DNA from 3 places in the Serratia sp. ID 25-353 genome. Region 1 is predicted to be linked to each of the others. Evidence: predicted binding sites of a transcription regulator. Region 1 holds the regulator's gene; each other region holds the start of a gene.
The links. Region 1 encodes PurR, which represses purine synthesis genes. Its sites were predicted from a motif close to CANGCAAACGTTTGCNTG; they were not measured.
Positions count from the first base shown of each region.

Region 2: the regulator PurR is predicted to act here: its motif matches at 2,092-2,109, upstream of purL (phosphoribosylformylglycinamidine synthase).
Region 3: the regulator PurR is predicted to act here: its motif matches at 2,705-2,722, upstream of ACYF6X_RS11570 (amino acid aminotransferase).

Region 1 covers NZ_CM139236.1:1,958,205-1,963,510, forward strand. The annotation lists gene ACYF6X_RS09320 (C40 family peptidase) at 1-535, shown strand, start outside; gene sodB (superoxide dismutase [Fe]) at 735-1,313, shown strand; gene cydH (cytochrome bd-I oxidase subunit CydH) at 1,375-1,464, opposite strand; gene purR (HTH-type transcriptional repressor PurR) at 1,789-2,814, shown strand; gene punR (DNA-binding transcriptional activator PunR) at 2,811-3,755, opposite strand; gene punC (purine nucleoside transporter PunC) at 3,879-5,090, shown strand.
Region 2 covers NZ_CM139236.1:353,439-358,744, reverse strand. The annotation lists gene purL (phosphoribosylformylglycinamidine synthase) at 1-2,000, opposite strand, end outside; gene mltF (membrane-bound lytic murein transglycosylase MltF) at 2,275-3,735, shown strand; gene tadA (tRNA adenosine(34) deaminase TadA) at 3,736-4,242, opposite strand; gene ACYF6X_RS01645 (DUF2157 domain-containing protein) at 4,360-5,306, shown strand, end outside.
Region 3 covers NZ_CM139236.1:2,390,277-2,395,582, forward strand. The annotation lists gene asnS (asparagine--tRNA ligase) at 1-1,114, shown strand, start outside; gene ompC (porin OmpC) at 1,416-2,543, shown strand; gene ACYF6X_RS11570 (amino acid aminotransferase) at 2,788-3,978, shown strand; gene ACYF6X_RS11575 (MBL fold metallo-hydrolase) at 4,074-4,703, opposite strand; gene ACYF6X_RS11580 (YcbK family protein) at 4,768-5,306, opposite strand, start outside.

The sequences.
Region 1 (5,306 bases):
TAAAGTCACCCCGCCGAAAAAGGGCTATAAAAAAGGCTATGGTCGCCATCGCGAAGCCGGTATGGCCACCGCCAAACTGGCGCGTGATGAAAAGCCGTTAAAACTCAGCCCGGCGCACAAAAAACGCTACCAGCATGCCAAGCAGACCGCGATGGCCAAGCTGATGGATCAGATGGGCAAGCCTTATCGCTGGGGCGGCAGTTCGCCGCGCACCGGTTTCGACTGCAGCGGCCTTATCTATTACGCCTATAAAGACGTGGTGAAAATCAAAATGCCGCGCACCGCCAACGAAATGTATCACCTGCGCGACGCGGCGCCGATCAAGAAAAGCGAACTGGAAAGCGGCGATCTGGTGTTCTTCCGCATCAACAACCGCGGCGTGGCGGACCATGTTGGCGTCTACCTGGGCAACGGCAAATTCATCCAGTCGCCGCGCACCGGCGAAGAGATCCGCATCAGCCAGCTCGACAATGACTATTGGCAGAACCACTACATCGGCGCACGCCGCGTAGTGACGCCGAAAACCATTCGTTAATGCCCTGCTCTGCGCGGTTGCGGCCTGGGTCGCAACCGCCTGTTCAAGCTCTCGCCCATCGCACCACCCCACGCGCATTTCTCGCTTTTCTTCCTGTTTTTTATGATGAAAATTGTTAAGATTGAAAGACCACAATAAAAAACGGCCCATATGACTCTCGCCCCGGCGGGAAGCGAATGGCGCTGTAAAGGAGGAAGCAATGTCGTTTGAATTACCTGCATTACCGTATGAGAAAAACGCGCTCGAGCCGCACATCTCCGCCGAGACCCTGGAATACCACTACGGCAAACACCACAACACCTACGTGGTTAACCTGAACAACCTGGTGAAAGGCAGCGAATTCGAGGGCAAATCGCTCGAAGAGATCATCAAGACCTCTGACGGCGGCGTCTTCAACAACGCCGCGCAGGTGTGGAACCACACCTTCTACTGGCACTGCCTGTCGCCACAGGGCGGCGGTGAACCGCAGGGCGAACTGGCGGCGGCGATCGTCAAATCCTTCGGCTCCTTCGCTGCGTTCAAAGAGCAGTTCACCGATGCCGCAGTGAAAAACTTCGGCGCCGGCTGGACCTGGCTGGTGAAAAAACCGGACGGCGCGCTGGCGATCGTCAACACCTCCAACGCGGCCACCCCGCTGACCGGTGAAGACAAACCGCTGCTGACCGTTGACGTGTGGGAACACGCGTATTACATCGATTACCGCAATGCGCGTCCAAAATACCTGGAAAACTTCTGGGCGTTGGTCAACTGGACCTTCGCCGCGGAAAACCTGGCGTAAGCGCAGGTTCTGAGGTGATGAGGCGCAGCCAGGCTGCGCCTTTTTTATAACCGGGGGTAAATCAGTTCAACGCGGCAACGAAGCTGAAAGCGATAATGACCGCCAACGCGCAGACGGTGGTAAACAGCGACATCTTCAATTCGGTATCCATGACAACTCCTTTAAAATGGGCTTTCCTAAGGATAAAAGGCGCACAATTAGTACGTCAAATCATTTTCCCACAGTTCGCCGATAAAATCTTGTTATCATTTCCCGGTTTATAATCTCGATTACCTCTTCCACTTTTGTTCAATATGCGACAAAATTCGCAGTTCACAACTGCGTACCGGCATCCATGCCCCTCCTGACTAAGCGCTGAAGACTTCAACACACTAAAAACTCAGTTTTCGCTTCTCTGGAGAAGGATCTACGTAGGCAAACGATTAACATCACACTTACATGCTGTAAACATGTGAGTTCAGGAGTCATTCCTTACATGGCAACGATTAAAGATGTGGCCAAACGCGCGGGCGTTTCCACCACCACCGTTTCGCACGTCATCAATAAGACTCGTTTCGTCGCCGAAGAGACCAAAGCGGCCGTGTGGGCCGCCATCAAAGAGCTGCACTACTCGCCGAGCGCCGTGGCGCGCAGCCTGAAAGTCAATCACACCAAGTCGATCGGCCTGCTGGCCACCTCGAGCGAAGCGCCCTACTTTGCCGAAGTGATCGAGGCGGTGGAAAACAGCTGCTACAGCAAGGGCTACACCCTGATCCTGTGCAACTCGCACAACAATCTGGACAAGCAGCGCGCCTACCTGGCGATGCTGGCGCAAAAGCGCGTCGACGGCCTGCTGGTCATGTGCTCCGAGTACCCCGATCAGCTGCTGGGCATGCTGGAAGACTACCGTAATATCCCGATGGTGGTGATGGACTGGGGCGCCGCGCGCGGCGACTTCACCGATACCATCATCGATAACGCGTTCGAAGGCGGCTATCTGGCCGGCCGTTATCTGATCGAGCGCGGCCACCGCGATATCGGCGCCATTCCGGGCCAGCTGTCGCGCAACACCGGCGGCGGCCGTCATCAGGGCTTTATGAAGGCGCTGCAGGAAGCGCATATCGACATTCGCGAAGAGTGGATCGTCCAGGGTGACTTCGAGCCGGAGTCCGGCTACAAGGCGATGCACCAAATCCTGTCGCAAAAACAGCGGCCGACCGCGGTATTCTGCGGCGGCGACATCATGGCGATGGGCGCCATCTGCGCGGCCGACGAGCTGGGGCTGCGGGTGCCACAGGATATTTCCGTGATCGGCTATGACAACGTGCGCAACGCCCGCTACTTCACCCCGGCGCTGACCACCATTCACCAGCCTAAAGAACGCCTGGGCGAAATGGCCTTCACCATGCTGCTGGATCGCATTATCAGCAAGCGCGAAGAGTCGCAGGTGATCGAAGTGCATCCGAAGCTGATCGAACGCCGCTCGGTCGCCGACGGCCCGTTCATCGACTACCGCCGCTAATCCCTCGCGCCGGAAGCCTGCGCGGCTTCCGGTTCCACCTCGCTCAGCCATTCCTGATTCAGCGTTTCCCCATCGCCAAGATACGCCAGCAGCCAGCTCATCGCCGGTGACGGTTTATCCTGCTGCCAGGTCAGGCAGCAAGGGCTGGCGGGAAACGGCTGCTGCAACTGCAACGCCGTCAGCTCACCGCGCTGCACCCGCGGCAGCGCCCGATGTGCCGGCATCATGCCGACGCACAGCCCGGCGCACAAACAGTCGAGCGCCGAAGTCCAGTCCGGCACCACCAGCCGTCGCTGGTTATCCAGCGTCCAGGTGACGCGCTTGGGCAGATTGCGCGAGGTGTCCTCCAGGCAAAGCGAAGGGTATGGCCGCAGCTGATCGTCATTCAGCGGCCCCGTCAACTGCGCCAGCGGATGTTGCGGGCTGGCCACGCACAGCCAGTTCATATAACCCATGTCGCGAAAGGCGAAGCCGCCGCCGACCGGCACCGCACGGGTGGCGCCGATCGCCATGTCCGCTCTGCCGTCCACCAAGGCATCCCACACGCCGTTGAACACCTCGGGTTGCAGCATCAATTCGACGTCGGGGAAATGACGGTAGAAATCCAGCACCAGTTGGCGGCTGCGCTGCGGTTTGACGATGATGTCGACCGCGATATTCAGCTGGCCGCGCCACCCGTTAGCCACCTGCTGACAGTGGCGGCGAGTGTCGAGCATTTTTTTGATAACAACTCGCGCATCCTTGATAAACAACGCGCCGGCCGGCGTCAACTCCACGTCGCGGTGACGCCGCTCAAACAGCGGCACCGCCAGCCATTGCTCCAGCTGCCGTACGGTATAGCTCACCGCCGACGGCACCCGGTGCAGCTCCTGCGCCGCCGCGCTGAAACTGCCGGTACGCGCCACTGCGTCGACCACTTCAAGAGAATATTCAGACCACATCGCTTTGCCTTCAATTTTTTTAACAGCACTTTGCAAATATTACCGTTTCACAAGCAGAGATCCAGCCGGATACACTGGCCGGCGCTAAAAACCTGCGACACTAAAATATTAACGAGAAATACCATGCGAAATTCCTTTGGCTTTATGTTCTACCTCGCCGGCCTGAGCATGCTGGGTTATCTGGCGACCGATATGTACCTCCCCGCCTTCGGCGCCATGCGGGAGGAACTGCAAATTTCCGCCGGCGCGGTGAGCGCCAGCCTGAGCATCTTCCTGGCCGGCTTCGCCTTCGCGCAGCTGCTGTGGGGGCCGCTCTCCGACCGCCTGGGCCGCAAACCGGTATTATTGATCGGCCTGACGCTGTTCGCCCTCGGCTGCCTGGGCATGCTGTGGGTAGAGAACGCCGTGCAGCTCTGGATCCTGCGCTTTATTCAGGCCGTCGGCGTCTGTTCCGCCGCCGCCATCTGGCAAGCGCTGGTGGTCGACCGCTATCGCGAAGGCCAGGCCAACCGCGTATTCGCCACCATCATGCCGCTGGTCGCGCTGTCGCCGGCGCTGGCGCCGCTGCTGGGCGCCTGGCTGTTGAACCACGCCAGCTGGCGCGCGATCTTCGCCGTGCTGCTGGCCATCACCGTACTGCTGCTGCTACCGACGCTGATGCTCAAAGAGCGCGCCAAAACGCAGCCCACCGCCGAGGCGCCAAAAAACGGCGTCAGCTTCTGGCGACTGTTGAAATCCCCGGTGTTCAGCGGCAACGTCGCCATGTATGCCGCCTGCTCGGCAGGCTTCTTCGCCTGGCTGACCGGCTCGCCGTTCATCCTCGGTGATATGGGCTATGGCCCGAGCGACATCGGTCTGAGCTATGTGCCGCAGACGCTGGCTTTCCTGCTGGGGGGCTATGGCTGCCGTGCCGCGCTCAAGCGCATCAATGGCAAAACCCTGCTGCCGTGGCTGCTGGTAGCTTATGGTGTCAGCATGGTGGCGCTGTATCTGGTGGCGACCCTGACCGCACCGACGCTCACCACGCTGCTGATCCCGTTCTGCGTGATGGCGCTGGTCAACGGCGCCGGCTACCCGATCATGGTGGCGAATGCGCTGATGCCGTTCCCGGAAAGCAGTGGCAAGGCCGCCGCGCTGCAAAATACGCTGCAGCTGGGGCTGTGCTTTGTGGCGAGCATGCTGGTGTCGGCGTTCATTGCCCAGCCGCTGTTGGCGACGGTGACGGTAATGGTATCGACGGTGATCCTGGCCGCGCTGGGGTATTTCCTGCAGCGGGGAAAAGCGGCTGACGCGCAGCAAAAAGCGCAGCGGGAACATGCTAACTCAGCGTCATAATTACCAAGTTTAATAATCACTTAAAGAATATGTGTGCCGAGTGCGATTTACAGTTGAGTCAACGCCTCGGCACGCCTATACTCAAAAACAACCTTGTAAAGTAACACCTTATAATCTCTATATCTCAATTAGCACTTGTGTACGCGCTTTGCGTCACACTCTTTTTTTAAGGATGCGTTTATCCCGCGCCGTTCGCGCCGGGTCGTTTCTTTAAAT
Region 2 (5,306 bases), 1.6 Mb from region 1:
TCACGCGCCACCATGCCGGTAACGGTGCGATCGCCGATGGTGATCAGGAAGGTTTTCTCCGCAACGGCCGGCAGGTGCAGCACGCGTTTCACCGCATCGGCCAGCGTGATGTTCTCGCGCTGCACCGCCTGGCCACTCGCCTGCAGACGGGTAACGTCGCGGGTCATCTTCGGCGTTTTGCCGAGCAGCACGTCCAGCGGCATGTCGATCGGCTGGTTGTCGAAGTGGCGGTCGTTCAGCGTCAGGTGCTGTTCTTCGGTCGCTTCGCCGATCACCGCGTAAGGCGCGCGCTCGCGGCGGCAGATCTCGTCGAACTGCGCCATCTGCGCCGGGGCGATCGCCATCACGTAACGTTCCTGCGATTCGTTGCACCACACTTCCAGCGGGCTCATGCCCGGCTCGTCGTTGAGGATGTCGCGCAGTTCAAAGCGGCCGCCGCGGCCGCCGTCGCTCACCAGCTCCGGCATGGCGTTGGACAGCCCGCCGGCGCCGACGTCATGGATAAACAGGATCGGGTTCTGGTCACCCAACTGCCAGCAGCGGTCGATCACTTCCTGACAGCGGCGCTCCATTTCCGGGTTGTCGCGCTGCACCGAAGCGAAGTCCAGATCGGCATCGGACTGGCCTGACGCCATCGACGAGGCCGCGCCGCCGCCCAGGCCGATATTCATCGCCGGGCCGCCCAGTACCACCAGCTTGGCGCCGACGGTGATTTCCCCTTTCTGCACGTGATCGGCGCGGATGTTGCCGATGCCGCCCGCCAGCATGATCGGTTTGTGGTAGCCGCGCAGCTCGACGCCGTTGTGGCTGTTGACGCGCTCTTCATAGGTACGGAAGTAGCCCAGCAGCGCCGGACGACCGAATTCGTTGTTGAACGCCGCGCCGCCCAGCGGGCCTTCGGTCATGATATCCAGCGCGGTGACGATGCGTTCCGGCTTGCCGAAATCCTGCTCCCACGGCTGTTCAAAACCGGGAATACGCAGGTTGGACACCGAGAAGCCCACCAGGCCGGCTTTCGGCTTGGCGCCGCGGCCGGTAGCCCCCTCGTCGCGGATCTCGCCGCCGGAGCCGGTCGCGGCGCCCGGCCACGGCGAGATCGCCGTCGGGTGGTTGTGGGTTTCTACCTTCATCAGGATGTGCGCGTCTTCCTGATGGTAATCGTACTTGCCGTTTTCCGGCGCAGCGAAGAAGCGGCCGACCTGCGAGCCTTCCATCACCGCGGCGTTGTCTTTATACGCCGACAGCACATAGTCCGGCGTCTGCTCATAGGTGTTCTTGATCATTTTGAACAGCGATTTAGGCTGCTGTTCGCCGTCGATGATCCAATCGGCGTTGAAAATCTTGTGGCGGCAGTGCTCGGAGTTGGCCTGCGCGAACATATAAAGTTCGATATCCGTCGGGTTGCGCCCCAAATCAGTAAAGGCATTCAGCAGGTAGTCGATCTCGTCCTGCGCCAGCGCCAGGCCGAGCCGGACGTTAGCCTGCTCCAGCGCGGTGCGTCCTGCGCCCAACACATCGATCGACTGATACGGCGCCGGCTGATGGTGCGCGAACAGCTGTTCGGCCTGTTGCAGCTCGCTGAAGACGATTTCCATCATGCGATCGTGCAGCAGCGCGGCGAGCTGGCCCCACTGGGTTTCCGTCAGCTCGGGCGCCTTGACGTAGAACGCCAGGCCGCGTTCCAACCGCAGCACCTGTTGCAAACCGCAGTTGTGGGCGATGTCGGTGGCTTTGGAAGACCAGGGAGAAATGGTGCCCGGACGCGGCGTAACCAGCAGCAACCGGCCTTCGGGAGCGTGTTCGGCGAGAGAAGGACCGTACTTGAGCAGTCGTTGAAGTTTGGCGTGTTCTTCGGCACTGAGCGGTGCGCTAACATCGGCAAAGTGGACGTACTCGGCGTAGATATCACTGATGGGCAGGTGAGCGTCCTGGCAGCGGGACAGCAGTTTGGTAATGCGAAAAGCCGATAAAGCGGGCGAACCACGCAGAATTTCCATAATCAAAGTTCTCTCGTCTTCGAAGCGACGGATAAGACGCTTCATTGGGCGCAACAGGGGAAAACGCGCGTCATTATAGAGAATCCTCGCCGCCGACGAAACCGTTTGCGTAGGGATTATTGATAAAAGCGTGCCGCACCGTCGAATTGTCATAACGTGTCAATAAAGTTGCACACTGGCGTTTTGTTGCGCAAAATGCCCCCGCACTGGTGATTTAACCATGAGAAAATTCGCGGTTATCGTCGCCGGCGTACCTGTGCCACCACTGGATAACTATTTGAAACGTCTTAAAATAAACTACATCCTCATCGGCGTTGTCACCCTGCTTCTGGCTCTCGCCCTGTGGCCCAATATCACCTGGCGCAGCGGCCAGGGCGGGCAACTCCAGGAGATCATTTCCCGCGGCGAGTTGCGTATCAGCACGCTGAACTCCCCGCTGACCTATTTCAACACCAAGCAAGGGCCGGGTGGGCTCGACTACGAACTGGCCAAGCGCTTCGCCAACTACCTCGGGGTGAAGCTGGTGGTGATCCCCCATCAGAACATCAATGACCTGTTCGACGATCTGGACGACGACGACGCCGATCTGCTGGCGGCGGGCCTTATCTACAACCAGGAGCGCCTCAGCCGCGCGCGCACCGGCCCCGCCTACTACTCCGTTTCCCAACAGCTGGTGTACCGGCTGGGCACCCCGCGGCCAAAAGGCTTCGCCGACATTAAAGGCAAGCTGGCGGTCGCCTCCGGTTCCGCGCACGTCAGCACGCTAAAGCAGCTCAAACAGGATAAATACCCGGATCTCGCCTGGGAGTCCTCCAGCGATCTCACCTCCAAAGAGCTGCTGGAGCGGGTGGCCGACGGCAAGCTGGACTACACCCTCGGCGATTCGGTCACCATCGCGCTGCTGCAGCGCATCCATCCGCAGCTGGCGGTGGCGTTCGACGTCACCGACGAAGAACCGGTCACCTGGTATCTGAAACGCGACGGCGACGACAGCCTGTACGCGGCGATGCTGGACTTCTACAGCCAGATGGTGGACGACGGCACCCTGGCGCGGCTCGAAGAAAAATACCTAGGCCACGTCGGCAGCTTTGACTATGTGGACACCAAAACCTTCCTGTCGGCCATCGACTCGGTGCTGCCCAACTTCCGCCCACTGTTCGAGAAGCACGCCAACGAGATCGACTGGAAGCTGCTGGCGGCCATCGCCTATCAGGAATCGCACTGGAATCCGCAGGCCACCTCACCCACCGGCGTGCGCGGCCTGATGATGCTGACCCGCGCCACCGCCGACGGTCTGGGGGTCAACGACCGCCTCGATCCGGAAGAGAGCATTCAGGGCGGCGCGCTCTACCTGCAGCGGCTAATGGCCAAGGTGCCGGACAGCGTGCCGGAAGACGAGCGCATCTGGTTCTCGCTGGCGGCCTACAACATGGGCTGGGGCCACATGCTGGACGCGCGCAAGCTGACCAAAACGCAAAAAGGCAATCCGGACAGCTGGGTCGACGTCAAGCAGCGCCTGCCGATGCTCAGCCAGAAGCGCTACTACCCGCAGCTGACCTACGGCTATGCGCGCGGGCGTGAAGCCTACAACTATGTAGAAAACATCCGCCGCTACCAGGTCAGCCTGGTGGGCTATCTGCAGGAAAAAGAGAGAAAGGCGGCGCAAGCGGCCGCCGAGCAGGAGGCGTTGGGGAAAGGCTATCCGACGGTGATGCCGGAACTGGCGCTCAACCACTGATTATTCCGGCTTATCCACCGCCCGCTGCGCCAGCCTGAGCGCTTTTTTCTGTTCGCGGCGCAGGCGGAAGAAATTGCTCAAGGTGGCGGCGCATTCGTCTGCCAACACACCGGAGACGATCTCCACCTGATGGTTCATGCCCGGATGGCGCAAAATATCCACCAGCGAACCGGCCGCGCCGGTTTTCTCGTCGGCGGCGCCATACACCAACCGGCGGATACGGCTGTGCACCATCGCACCGGCGCACATCACGCAGGGCTCCAGCGTGACGTACAGCGTGGCGTTCAGCAGGCGGTAGTTTTGCAGCACCGCGCCGCCCTGGCGCAGCGCCATGATCTCGGCGTGTGCGGTAGGATCGTGTCGGCCGATCGGGCGGTTCCAGCCCTCGCCGATGACCTGATTGTCCAGCACCAGCAGCGCACCCACCGGCACCTCGCCCTCTTCCTGCGCGCGCAGGGCCAGCTGCAATGCCTGACGCATCCAGTACTCATCGTTATATTCAGTCATCGCATAATTCCTCGTGCGCTTTTGCGGCGGGCATTATACACACTAGCCTCCCTTTGTCGTAGCCGCCCGCCAATGGCTATACTGGCCGAATCAGCGTGTGATTCAGGGACAAGAAGCATGAAACTCAGTAAAAAGAACGCGGTCGTGGTGCGCAAGGCACTGGACGGCTGGGTGGGGGAAGGCGCCTTGACGCCCGAACAACGGCAGCAACTGCTGCAGCATGTGGCCGTGCAGCCTTTCGACTGGCGGCGGCTGGCGCGCTATGCGTTTCTCGCCGCGCTGGCCTCGCTGCTGATCGCCGTCACCAGCCTGTTCGCCGACAGCGAACTGCTTGCATGGCTCAGCGGACTGTTCCGCTTCGACGCGCCGGTACGCATGGCGATCGCCGGCGTACTGGCGGCGCTGGCCTACGTCTGGGCGCTGCGTCGCCGCCGGCGCCACCCGGAAAAACGCTACGGCAACGAAGCGGCGCTGTTTGTCGCCGTGTTGCTTACCGCCTGCGCCTTATGGCAGTTGGGGGTCTGGCTGGATAACGGCAGCGGCCGGGTTTCCGTGCTGCTGCTGTTCGCCGCGCTGCTGTACGGCGGGATCGGCTGGTTCAGCCGCTCCGGGCTGGTGTGGTGGTTCGCCCTGCTGTCGCTCGGCAACGCCTTCGGCGCCGAGACCGGCTACCTGTCCGGCTGGGGCGCCTACTGGCTCGGCATGAGCTACCCGATTCGCTTTATCGCCTTTGGCACGGTGCTGATCGCCGCCGCGCTGCTGTTGCGGCCGCTGTTGGCGCAGCGCGGTCTGCAGCGGGTGTCGCTGGCGATGGGCCTGCTGTACCTGTTTATCGCCCTGTGGCTGCTGTCTATCTTCGGCAACTACGGCGATCTCGACAGCTGGTACAGCGCGCGCCAGATTGAGCTGTTCCACTGGAGCCTGCTGTTCGGGCTGGCCGCCCTCGCCGCCATTTGGCTGGGGTTGAAGCATGACGACGCCATGCTGCGCGGCTTCGGGTTGACCTTCCTCGGCATTAACCTGTATACCCGTCTGTTCGAGTTTTTCTGGGACAGCATGCCGAA
Region 3 (5,306 bases), 430 kb from region 1:
GATCAAAGTGGTCGGCTGGGTCGACGATCCGGACACCTACCCGATGGCGGCCAAACGTCACAGCATCGAATACCTGCGCGAAGTGGCCCACCTGCGCCCGCGCACCAACCTGATCGGCGCCGTGGCGCGCGTGCGCCATACCCTGGCGCAGGCGATCCACCGCTTCTTCCATGAAAATGGCTATTTCTGGGTCTCTACCCCGCTGATCACCGCCTCCGACACTGAAGGCGCCGGCGAGATGTTCCGCGTGTCCACGCTGGATCTGGAAAACCTGCCGCGCACCGACAAGGGCGCCGTCGATTTCAGCCAGGACTTCTTCGGTAAGGAAGCCTTCCTCACCGTATCCGGCCAGCTGAACGGCGAAACCTACGCCTGTGCGCTGTCCAAGGTATACACCTTCGGCCCAACCTTCCGCGCTGAAAACTCCAACACCAGCCGCCATTTGGCGGAATTCTGGATGATCGAGCCGGAAGTGGCCTTCGCGACGCTGGACGATGTCGCCGGCCTGGCCGAAAGCATGCTGAAGTATGTGTTCCAGGCGGTGCTGGATGAACGAGCAGACGATCTGAAATTCTTCGCCGAGCGCGTGGATAAAGACGCAATCTCTCGTCTGGAGCGCTTCGTCTCTTCCGATTTCGCTCAGGTGGACTACACCGACGCCATTGAGATCCTGCTGGCCTCGGGCCAAACCTTCGAAAACCCGGTTTCCTGGGGCATCGATCTCTCTTCCGAACATGAGCGTTATCTGGCGGAGAAACACTTCCAGGCACCGGTGGTGGTGAAAAACTACCCGAAAGACATCAAAGCATTCTATATGCGTATGAACGAAGACGGCAAAACCGTTGCAGCCATGGACGTACTGGCGCCGGGCATCGGTGAAATCATCGGGGGTTCTCAGCGTGAAGAACGTCTCGACGTGCTCGATCAACGTCTGGAAGAGATGGGTCTGAATAAAGAAGACTACTGGTGGTATCGCGATCTGCGCCGTTACGGTACCGTGCCGCATTCCGGTTTCGGCCTGGGCTTTGAACGTTTAATCGCCTATGTCACCGGCGTGCAAAACGTGCGCGATGTAATCCCGTTCCCACGCACACCACGTAACGCAAGCTTCTAATTCATACGATCAAACGTTTTTTAAACGATTTCGTTACAAAACAAAGGCCAGCCTCGCTGGCCTTTCGCATTTTTTAATATTGACGCACGTCACAAAGTTCCCGAAAAATTACATTTGGTTACACATACTTTCCTTTTGCAACCTGATTGGGACATTGGTATCATTTTCGTCCTAGATTAACCCGCCTGTGAATGGAACACTGCGTTCAGACACAGGACGACACCAATCTATCAACAATAGTTCCCAAAGAATTATTGGCGGCAGTGGCAAAGGTGTCCGAATAACACCAATGAGGGTAATAATGATGAAGCGCAACATTCTTGCAGTGGTTATCCCGGCTCTGTTGGCTGCTGGTGCAGCAAACGCAGCTGAAATCTACAACAAAGACGGCAACAAGCTGGATCTGTACGGCAAAGTTGACGGTCTGCACTACTTCTCCGACGACAAAGGTAACGACGGCGATCAGACCTATGTTCGTTTCGGCTTCAAAGGTGAAACTCAGATTACTGACCAACTGACCGGTTACGGCCAGTGGGAATACAACGTCCAGGCTAACCACTCCGAGTCTCAGGGCACCGAAGGCACCAAAACCCGTCTGGGCTTCGCTGGTCTGAAATTCGCTGACTACGGCTCCTTCGACTACGGCCGTAACTACGGCGTACTGTACGACGTAGAAGGCTGGACCGATATGCTGCCAGAGTTCGGTGGCGATACTTACACCTACTCCGACAACTTCATGACCGGCCGTACCAACGGCGTTGCGACCTATCGTAACAACAACTTCTTCGGTCTGGTTGACGGTCTGAACTTCGCTCTGCAATACCAGGGCAAAAACCAGAACGACGGTCGTAACGTTAAGAAACAAAACGGCGACGGCTGGGGTATCTCCTCTACTTATGACATCGGCGAAGGCGTAAGCTTCGGCGCTGCATACGCTTCTTCCAACCGTACCGACGACCAGAAACTGCGTTCCAACGAGCGTGGCGACAAGGCTGACGCATGGACCGTGGGCGCGAAATACGACGCCAACAACGTTTACCTGGCGGCGATGTACGCAGAAACCCGTAACATGACTCCGTTCGGCGGCGGTAACTTCGGTGCAGGCTGTGCAGCTACCGATGACAAGTGCGGTGGCTTCGCGAGCAAAACTCAGAACTTCGAAGTGACTGCTCAGTACCAGTTCGACTTCGGTCTGCGTCCAGAAGTGTCTTACCTGCAGTCTAAAGGTAAAAACCTGAACGTCCCAGGCGTAAGTTCTGACCAGGATCTGGTTAAATATGTTTCTGTTGGTACCACTTACTACTTCAACAAAAACATGTCCACCTACGTTGATTACAAAATCAACCTGCTGGATGACAACGAGTTCACCAAAGCAACCGGCACCGCTACCGACGATATCGTCGCTGTTGGTCTGGTGTACCAGTTCTAAGTTGTCTCGCTTAACGGCGGTTTACCGTCGGCTAAGTTAAAAAACAGGGCTTCGGCCCTGTTTTTGTTTGTGTCAGCCGGTAACTTTTTATCCTGCCGATTTCTCCTTCCCCATCATTTTTTCTGCCTAATACTCCCCCTTCACAAGATCGCGGTGTTTTTGTCGCAAACGGTTGGCAAAGCCGATAACTGGCGTTACCCTGATGCTTCTGTCTGCTTAACTCCGAGATTTGGAAGCACCTGACATGTTTGAAAAAATCACCGCCGCACCCGCCGACCCGATCCTGGGCCTGACCGACATTTTCCGCGCAGACGCCCGCCCGAATAAAATCAATTTAGGGATTGGCGTTTATAAAGACGAAACCGGTAAAACCCCGGTGCTGACCAGCGTAAAAAAAGCTGAGCAGTATCTGCTGGAAAATGAGACCACCAAAAACTATCTCGGTATTGAAGGCATCCCGGCGTTCGCCAGTTGCACGCAAGCGCTGCTGTTCGGTAAAGAGAGCCCGATCGTCGCCGATCGTCGCGCGCGCACCGCACAGACGCCAGGCGGCACCGGCGGCCTGCGCGTGGCGGCAGACTTCATCGCTAACCAGACCAGCGCCAAACGCATCTGGATCAGCAACCCAAGTTGGCCGAACCACAAGAACGTCTTTAGCGCCGTGGGCCTGGAAGTGCTGGAATACGCCTACTACGACGCCACCAACCACGCGTTGGATTTCGACGGCCTGCTGAACAGCCTGAAACTGGCCCAGGCCGGTGATGTCGTACTGTTCCACGGCTGCTGCCATAACCCGACCGGTATCGATCCAACGGCGGAGCAGTGGGCACAACTGGCTGAGCTTTCCGTGGCCAATGGCTGGCTGCCGCTGTTCGACTTCGCCTACCAGGGCTTCGCCAACGGTCTGGAAGAGGATGCGCAGGGCCTGCGTATTTTCGCCGCCAAACATCAAGAGCTGATCGTCGCCAGCTCCTACTCGAAAAACTTCGGTCTGTACAATGAGCGCGTCGGCGCTTGCACCATTGTGGCTGCCGATGCCGAAACCGCCGATCGCGCCTTCAGCCAGGTGAAAGCGGCGATTCGCGCCAACTACTCCAACCCGCCGTCGCACGGCGCGGCCGTGGTCGCCACCATTCTGGGCAACGACGCTCTGCGCGCAATGTGGGAACAGGAGCTGACCGACATGCGCCAGCGTATTCACCGCATGCGTCAGCTGTTCGTGAACACCCTGCAGGAGAAAGGCGCGCAACAGGACTTCAGCTTCATTATCCAGCAGAACGGCATGTTCTCGTTCAGCGGCCTGACCAAAGAACAGGTGCTGCGTCTGCGCGAAGAGTTCGGCGTATACGCCGTGAACTCGGGCCGGGTGAACGTGGCCGGCATGACGCCGGACAACATGGCACCGCTATGTGAAGCCATCGTCGCCGTGCTCTAAAAGCATCGACGCAGGCCATAAATCATAAAAAAAGGGCGCTCTATGCGCCCTTGATTATTTCTGCCGGGAAATAATCGCTACCACACCGCCGGCTCTTAGCGCAGGAACGGGTTGGTCTGGCGCTCGTGGCCAAAGGTCGACATCGGGCCGTGGCCAGGAATAAAGCGCATATCGTCGCCCAACGGCAGCAGCTTGGTGCGAATAGAGGTAATCAGCGCCTGATGGTCACCGCGCGGGAAGTCGCTGCGCCCCACGCCACCGTTAAACAGCACGTCGCCCACCAGCGCCAAACGCGCTTGCTCATTGATAAAGACGATGTGGCCCGGCGTATGCCCGGGGCAATGCAGCACCTTGAGCGTCATTTCGCCCACCTGCATCTCATCGCCTTCCGACAGCCAGCGAGTCGGCGTCAGCGGCGCGCACTCTTCCAGCCCGAACATCCGGCTCTGCGCCGGCAAACCATCCAGCCAAAACGCGTCTTCTTTATCCGGGCCGTAGATTGGCACCTGATAATGGTCCGCCAGCTCCGCCGCCGCACCGACGTGATCCAAATGGCCGTGCGTCAGCAAAATTTGGGTGATCGCCACCCCCTGCTGCGCGACTTCCGCTTTGATTTTTTCCGCTTCACCGCCGGGATCGACCAACGCCGCCTGCTGCGTGTTTTCGCACCAGATCAGGCTGCAATTCTGGCTAAAGGCGGTAACGGGAATAAGATGGTATTTCATAAGGCTCCAACGACAATAACGCCGCTTCCGCAAGGGGCGGCGTTATTCACTGACGGCACAGCGATTACCAAGTCCGAACCGGGCCGGTATCGATGTGTACGAAGTTGCTACGTGGGTAATATCCTACACCACCGGCGCGCATTTTTAACGCCGCTTTGCGGATATTACTCAATTGGATGCCTTCGATGTGGAAGTCCATCGCCTGGCCCTTGGTGTGGTAGCTGTGCTTGGCCACGCCGCGGCTGTGTGCGCGCAATTCGTTGTTGGTATCTACGGAGCGGTAACCGGAGATCAGCTGCACCGGCTTGCTGGTGCCCAGCAGCCCCTGCAGACGATAAAGGTGATCAAACAAGCGGGGATCGATCGATTTAACCTTGTTGGCGCGATAATCGCGGAACAGATGATTTAACCGCACCAGCTCTTCTTTATTGTACCCTTTGCCGTCAAAGAACTCGGCTTTAATAGATTCACCGGTATTCAGGTTATTCAGCACTAAAATACGCGGTCGAGCGGTGGAAAGACTGGCAAACGCCTGCCCTGGGAGCAGCGCTATGCCCATAGCGGCGCCACCTAGCGCCAGCCATTTACGGCGGTGATGATCAA